Regions from separate parts of the Neisseria sp. P0006.S004 genome, predicted to be linked through region 2. Evidence: predicted binding sites of a transcription regulator. Region 2 holds the regulator's gene; the other holds the start of a gene.
The links. The regulator FNR, encoded in region 2, switches genes on or off when oxygen is low (the NO sensors DNR and NnrR bind a similar motif). The targets are predictions, from matches to a motif close to TTGATNNNNATCAA.
Positions count from the first base shown of each region.

Region 1: pflB (formate C-acetyltransferase) is a predicted target of FNR. The motif match lies at 1,669-1,682, and genes of this name have one in related genera.

Region 1 is NZ_JBQCUS010000003.1:129,266-132,665, forward strand. Features, by position in the region: gene pflB (formate C-acetyltransferase) at 1-1,554, opposite strand, end outside; gene ACTHR2_RS05790 (adenylosuccinate synthase) at 1,858-3,156, opposite strand; gene ACTHR2_RS05795 (ATP phosphoribosyltransferase regulatory subunit) at 3,200-3,400, opposite strand, start outside.
Region 2 is NZ_JBQCUS010000004.1:120,989-124,388, forward strand. Features, by position in the region: gene hemN (oxygen-independent coproporphyrinogen III oxidase) at 85-1,506, opposite strand; gene fnr (fumarate/nitrate reduction transcriptional regulator Fnr) at 1,669-2,403, shown strand; gene ACTHR2_RS07545 (CysB family HTH-type transcriptional regulator) at 2,490-3,400, opposite strand, start outside.

The DNA.
Region 1 (3,400 bases), on a different contig from region 2:
GTCGCGGTCGTGCAACGCCATCAGCGCGGCTTCGTAGCTGTATTTGTCGTGCATGTAGTGAATGATGTTCAACGCGGTAACGTATTGGGTTGCCAACCAATCCATGAATTTGTCCATGCGCTCAAAGACAGTGTCGTAGTCCAAAACTTCGTCCATAATCGGCTCGGTTTTCGGACCAACCTGCTCTTTAGATTTCTCGTCCACGCCGCCGTTGATTGCGTACAACAGGGTTTTCGCCAAGTTGGCACGGGCGCCGAAGAACTGCATTTGTTTGCCGACCACCATCGGGCTGACGCAGCAGGCAATGGCGTAGTCGTCGCTGTTGAAGTCAGGGCGCATCAAATCGTCGTTTTCGTATTGGATGGACGAAGTATCGATGGATACTTTGGCACAGAATTCTTTAAAGCCTTGTGGCAGTTGTTCAGACCACAATACAGTGATGTTTGGCTCAGGAGACGGACCCATGTTGTACAGGGTGTGTAACACGCGGAAGTTGGTGCGTGTTACCAAAGTACGGCCGTCCAAGCCCATACCGCCGATGGATTCGGTTGCCCAAATCGGGTCGCCGGAGAAGAGTTGATCGTATTCCGGAGTACGCAGGAAACGAACCATACGCAGTTTCATCACTAAGTGGTCAATGAATTCTTGCGCTTGGGTTTCGGTAATCACACCGTTTTTCAGGTCGCGTTCGATGTAAATATCTAAGAACGAAGACACACGGCCGAAGGACATCGCTGCGCCGTTTTGAGATTTAACGGCGGCAAGGTAGGCAAAGTAAGTCCATTGGATGGCTTCTTGTGCATTTTTTGCAGGACCGGAAATGTCATAGCCGTAAGAAGCCGCCATTTCTTTCATTTGACCCAAGGCTTTATATTGTTCGTTGATTTCTTCGCGGCGACGGATCACTTCTTCCAAGTCCACACCGTTTTCCAAATCGGCTTGCAGTGAGTTGAACTGGTTGAGTTTGTCTTTCATCAAGAAGTCGATACCGTACAATGCCACGCGGCGGTAGTCGCCGATAATACGGCCACGGCCATAAGCATCCGGTAGACCGGTGATCACGCCTGATTTACGGCAACGGCGGATGTCGGGAGTGTAAACGTCAAACACGCCTTGGTTATGGGTTTTGCGGTATTTAGTGAAAATTTCGCTGACTTCGGGATTCAATTCAACGTTGTACACTTTGCACGCGTCTTGCACCATTTTTAAACCGCCAAACGGCATGATAGAGCGTTTCAAAGGCTCGTCTGTTTGCAGGCCGACGATGGTTTCCAAATTTTTGTCGATATAGCCTGGAGCATGGCTGGTAATACCGGAGACGATTTGCGCGTCGATTTTATACGGCTCGTGCGTACGGTTTTCAACCTTGATGCCTTCCATCACTTCCGCCCACAGCTTGGTTGTGGCTTCGGTTGCTGGTGCCAAGAAAGAGGCATTGCCTTCATATGGCGTGTAGTTTTTTTGAATAAAATCGCGGACATCTACGTTGGTTTCCCAGTTGCCACCGACAAAACCTTCCCAAGCGGCAGGACGTTGCTGAACATCATTTGACATATCAAGCTCCTAATTTTATTGAAAATATAGACTGTAAATTTTCTGAAAGGATAACATCAATACCCATTTATTTACAGGGGTTTTTATGAAATAAAATTACAGATTTGGTTTTTCTTGATTTACGTCAATGAGAATAATTGTTACTTGGCACTACATCTCACTTTCCAAACATTCGTACTTAAAAACAGCGTAAAATACAAAATTCAGCCCTGAAGACAGGTGTTCTTCAGGGCTGAATTTTTATTGCATTTCATATAAAAGGCCGTCTGAAAAATTCAGACGGCCTTTTATTCACTTAATCAATTAAGCAAACGGATGATGCAAAACGATGGTTTCTTCACGGTCAGGACCGGTTGAAACAATAGCCACAGGCGCGCCACACACTTCTTCAATACGTTTCAGATAAGCTTTAGCGTTTTCAGGCAGTTTGTCGTACTCTTTCACGCCGAAAGTCGACTCACTCCAACCAGGCATGGTTTCATAAATCGGTTTGCAGGTTTCTACCGCATCGGAGCCGCAAGGCAGAATGTCGGTTTTGCTACCATCAGGCAATTCATAACCTACACAGATATTGATGTTTTCAATACCGTCCATTACGTCCAGCTTGGTAATGCACATGCCGGAAATGCCGTTAACTTGAATAGAGCGTTTCAGAGCAGCCGCGTCAAACCAGCCACAACGACGCGCACGACCGGTTACAGAACCGAACTCATGACCGCGCTCAGCCAAACCTGCGCCTACTTCGTCAAACAATTCAGTCGGGAATGGACCGGAACCCACGCGAGTCGTATAGGCTTTAACAATACCCAAAACGTAATCCAGCATTTGCGGGCCTACGCCTGCACCAGCAGAAGCGGCACCAGCCAAACAGTTGGACGAAGTTACAAACGGATAAGTACCGTAGTCGATATCCAGCAACGTACCTTGCGCGCCTTCAAACAACAGGCTTTCGCCTTTGCGGTTTTTCTCGTTCAAAATACGGGAAACATCGGTAATCATCGGCGTAATGCGCGGCGCAACTTTTTCAATGACCGCCATCACGTCTTCAACTTTTACCGGCTCGGCACTGTGCAGGTGTTGCAACTGAACATTGTAATAAGCCAAAACAGCTTCCAGTTTTTCAACCAGTTTTTCAGGGTGCAATAAGTCCACCACGCGAATCGCGCGACGGGCAACTTTATCTTCATAGGCGGGGCCGATGCCGCGACCGGTTGTACCAATTTTGCTTTTACCGCGTGAAGCTTCGCGTGCTTGGTCAAGCGCAATGTGGTAAGGCAGAATCAATGGGCAGGTCGGAGCAATTTTCAGACGGCCTTCAACGTTTTTCACACCGGCAGCGTTCAATTCGTCGATTTCACCCAACAATGCTTCAGGAGAAACCACGACGCCTGAGCCGATGAAGCAGTCCAAAGTCTCGTGCAAAATGCCGCTTGGAATCAGGCGCAAAATGGTTTTTTTGCCACCGACGACCAAAGTATGGCCGGCATTGTGGCCGCCTTGGAAACGTACAACACCGCTGGTTTCTTCCGCCAGCCAGTCAACAATCTTACCTTTGCCTTCATCACCCCATTGGGCACCGATTACGACAACATTTTTAGCCATAGCCATCTAACCTTATTTCAGATACAAAATTTCAAAATAAAACTCAATCGTTCAAAGCGATTACTTTCCAAACACCGTCTACCTGTTTCAGACGGCCTGTAACCTCTTCCGAACCGTTATAGCCGATACCGTAATCGATAACGACACATTGTCCTTGTTCGTGCAAAGCATCTACCGCTTCTTGAGCCGCAGGCATGTCTTTTACATCGACAGCCACGACGGATTCCCGTCCGATAGCAGGAAG
Region 2 (3,400 bases):
AATATGGTTTTATGTTACCCGAAAGTATTGAAAATAAAAACAAAGGTCGTCTGAAAATTTTCAGACGACCTTTACCATTGCTGTTTATACGGTTTGCGAGTATTTGGCTTTGGTTTCTTTATGGCGCAAATGGTAGTCGAACACCATGGCGATGTTGCGGATCAAGAAACGGCCCTTCGGCGTAACGGTCAGGCCGTACGGTTTGAGACGAACCAGACCGAGGGTTTCCAGTTGCTTCATATCTTCCAGTTCCGCTACAAAATAGCGGCTAAACGGAATGCCGAACACGCTTTCGTAAATTTGATAATCAAGTGAGAAGCGGCACATTAAATCCTGAATGATGTTGCGGCGCAAAATATCGTCTTGATTGAGCTGGTAGCCGCGCATAATCGGCAGATGTCCGGCATCGAGTGCGGCGTAATAGGCATCGATGTCGCGCTCGTTTTGGGAGTAGGTGCTACCGATTTTGCCGATAGAGGATACGCCGATTGCCACCAAGTCGCAGTCGGCATAGGTCGAGTAGCCTTGGAAGTTTCGTTGCAGGAAGCCTTCTTTGAGGGCGATGGAGAGCTCGTCGTCAGGTTTGGCAAAGTGGTCCATGCCGATGAAAACGTAGCCGCGCTCAGTCAGGGTTTGGACGCAATATTGCAGCATATCGAGTTTTTCTTCGCTGCCGGGAACGACATTGGTGTCGATACGGCGTTGCGGTTTGAAGATATGCGGCAGGTGGGCGTAGTGGTAGAGGGCGAGGCGGTCGGGGTCGAGGGACAAGACCGTGTCAATGGTGGTTTTGATGCTTTCGGTGTTTTGGTGCGGCAGGCCGTAAATCAAATCGACGCTGACGGATTTGAACCCGGCTTCGCGGGCGGCATCGATGACTTCTTTGGTTTCTTCGTAACTTTGGATACGGTTGACGGCTGCCTGCACTTTAGGATCGAAGTCTTGAATGCCGACACTCATGCGGTTGAAACCGAGTTTGCCCAGTTTGAGGACGGTTTCGCGGCTGACTTTGCGCGGGTCGATTTCGATGGAGTATTCGCCGTTGGGGATAAGCTGGAAGTATTTGCGGATCATTTCGAAGACGCGTTCGAGTTGGTCGTCGCTTAGGAATGTCGGCGTGCCGCCGCCGAAGTGGAGTTGCGCAAGCTGGTGTCTTCCGCCCAAATGCGGTGCCAGCAATTCCATTTCTTTTTCCAGATACTGGATATAGGCATCGGCACGGCTTTTGTCTTTGGTAATAATTTTGTTGCAGCCGCAGTAGTAGCAGATGGTATTGCAGAAGGGAATGTGGATGTAGAGTGAAAGGGGTTTGTTGAGCGCGCCCATATTGCGCAGGTTTAAAGCTTGGATATATTCGGCTTCTTTAAAGCCTTCATGGAAGCGGTCGGCGGTCGGATAGGATGTATAACGTGGACCGCTTGATGGCAAATTGGCAATTAACTCACGGTCGAATTCCGGTAATTCATTGTTTATGTTGGTGTTATTTGAGATGGGGATGATTTTCATGGTCGGGGCTTGTAGTATGAAGTAAGGAAATTAGGGAAAATTTTAGTCAAAATTTCGATAGTTTGGTAGAATGCCTCATAATGATATGCCGACTTTGACATGGGTCAATAGTTATTCGGCTTAATCAGGGATTGAGAGAACTAAGCAAATTAAAGGTGCGTTATGGCCACACACAATGCAACACATCAAATGAAAACCTTGTGTTCCACATGTTCTTTACGCGAGCTGTGTTTGCCTGTCGGACTGATGCCTAACGAATTTTCACAATTAGACGCGGTTATTCGTCAAAGCCGCCGTCTGAAAAAAGGTGAATACCTGTTCCGTGCCGGCGAGCCGTTTACCTCTTTGTTTGCCATTCGTGCGGGCTTCTTTAAGACAACAGTCGCCAGCCAAGATGGACGAGATCAGGTAACCGGCTTTTTTATGTCGGGCGAGCTGATCGGTATGGATGGGATTTGTTCCCATATTCACAGCTGTGATGCTGTGGCTTTGGAAGACAGCGAGGTATGCGAGCTTCCGTTTACACATATTGAAGAACTTGGTCAGGATATTCCCAGCCTCCGTTCTCACTTTTTCCGCTTGATGAGCCGTGAAATTGTCCGAGATCAGGGCGTTATGCTGCTTTTGGGCAATATGCGCGCTGAAGAGCGATTGGCGGCATTCTTGCTCAACCTGTCTCAGCGTCTCTATTCACGAGGATTCGCCGCCAATGATTTTATCTTGCGGATGTCGCGTGAGGAAATCGGCAGCTATTTGGGGCTGAAGCTGGAAACAGTCAGCCGCACCTTGTCTAAATTTCATCATGAAGGCTTGATTTCGGTTGAACATAAGCACATCAAAATCTTAGATGCGACAACCTTGAAGAAAATGGTTTCCGGTTGTTCGCACGCTATCTGAATCTTAGGCCGTCTGAAATATTTCAGACGGCCTTTTTAACAAGAATTAAAGAATAATTGTTAAGTTACGCAAGTGATAGTCAGATATTAAATTGAAAAATCTTCAACAACCGGCGTGTACAGAATGCGGTCGACTACTTCTCTGGTCAGTTTCGGTGCAAACATCTGGATAAAGTCATACGCGTAACCGCGCAGGTAGGTATCCGAGCGTAAGGCTATCCAAGTGGGCGACGGTTCAAATAAGTGTGCCGCATCAATAAGCTGTAAATCTTGATCGACCGCGGGATCGTACGCCATTTTGGCCATCAAACCTACGCCTAAGCCTAAGCGTACATACGTCTTCAATACATCCGTATCGGCAGCCGATAAGGCAACATCAGGTTGCTCAATATGCGCTTTATTAAATGTACGCGCAATGCTGCTGCCGGAATTAAAAGCAAATTCGTAAGTAACCAGCGGAAAAGAAGCTAAATCTTCAAGGCTTAAAGGATTGCGGCAGTCCAAAAGAGGGTGATCGTGCGGAACAATCACGGCATGGTTCCATTCGTAGCAGGGTAGTTTGCCCAACTCGGGGTGATCGTCAATGCGTTCGGTAATAATTGCCAAATCTGCTTCTCCGCTGCTGACCATTTGGGCAATGGCAGAAGGGCTGCCTTGTTTGATGGTCAAATTGACTTTAGGGTAGTTTTTGACAAATTCCGCAACGATTTTGGGCAAAGCATAGCGCGCCTGGGTATGCGTTGTCGCGATGGTTAGCGAGCCGCTGTCGTGATCGGTAAACTCGCTGCCGATATTTTTAATGTTTTGTACATCACGCAAAATCCGTTCCGAAATCTCTAATACGGCTTTGCCCGGTTGCGAAACGGAAACCACACGTTTGCCGCTGCGGATAAAAATTTGGATACCCAATTCTTCTTCAAGCAGGCGGATTTGTTTGGAAATGCCGGGCTGGGATGTAAAAAGCGCATCGGCAGCCTCGGAGACATTCAGATTGTGCC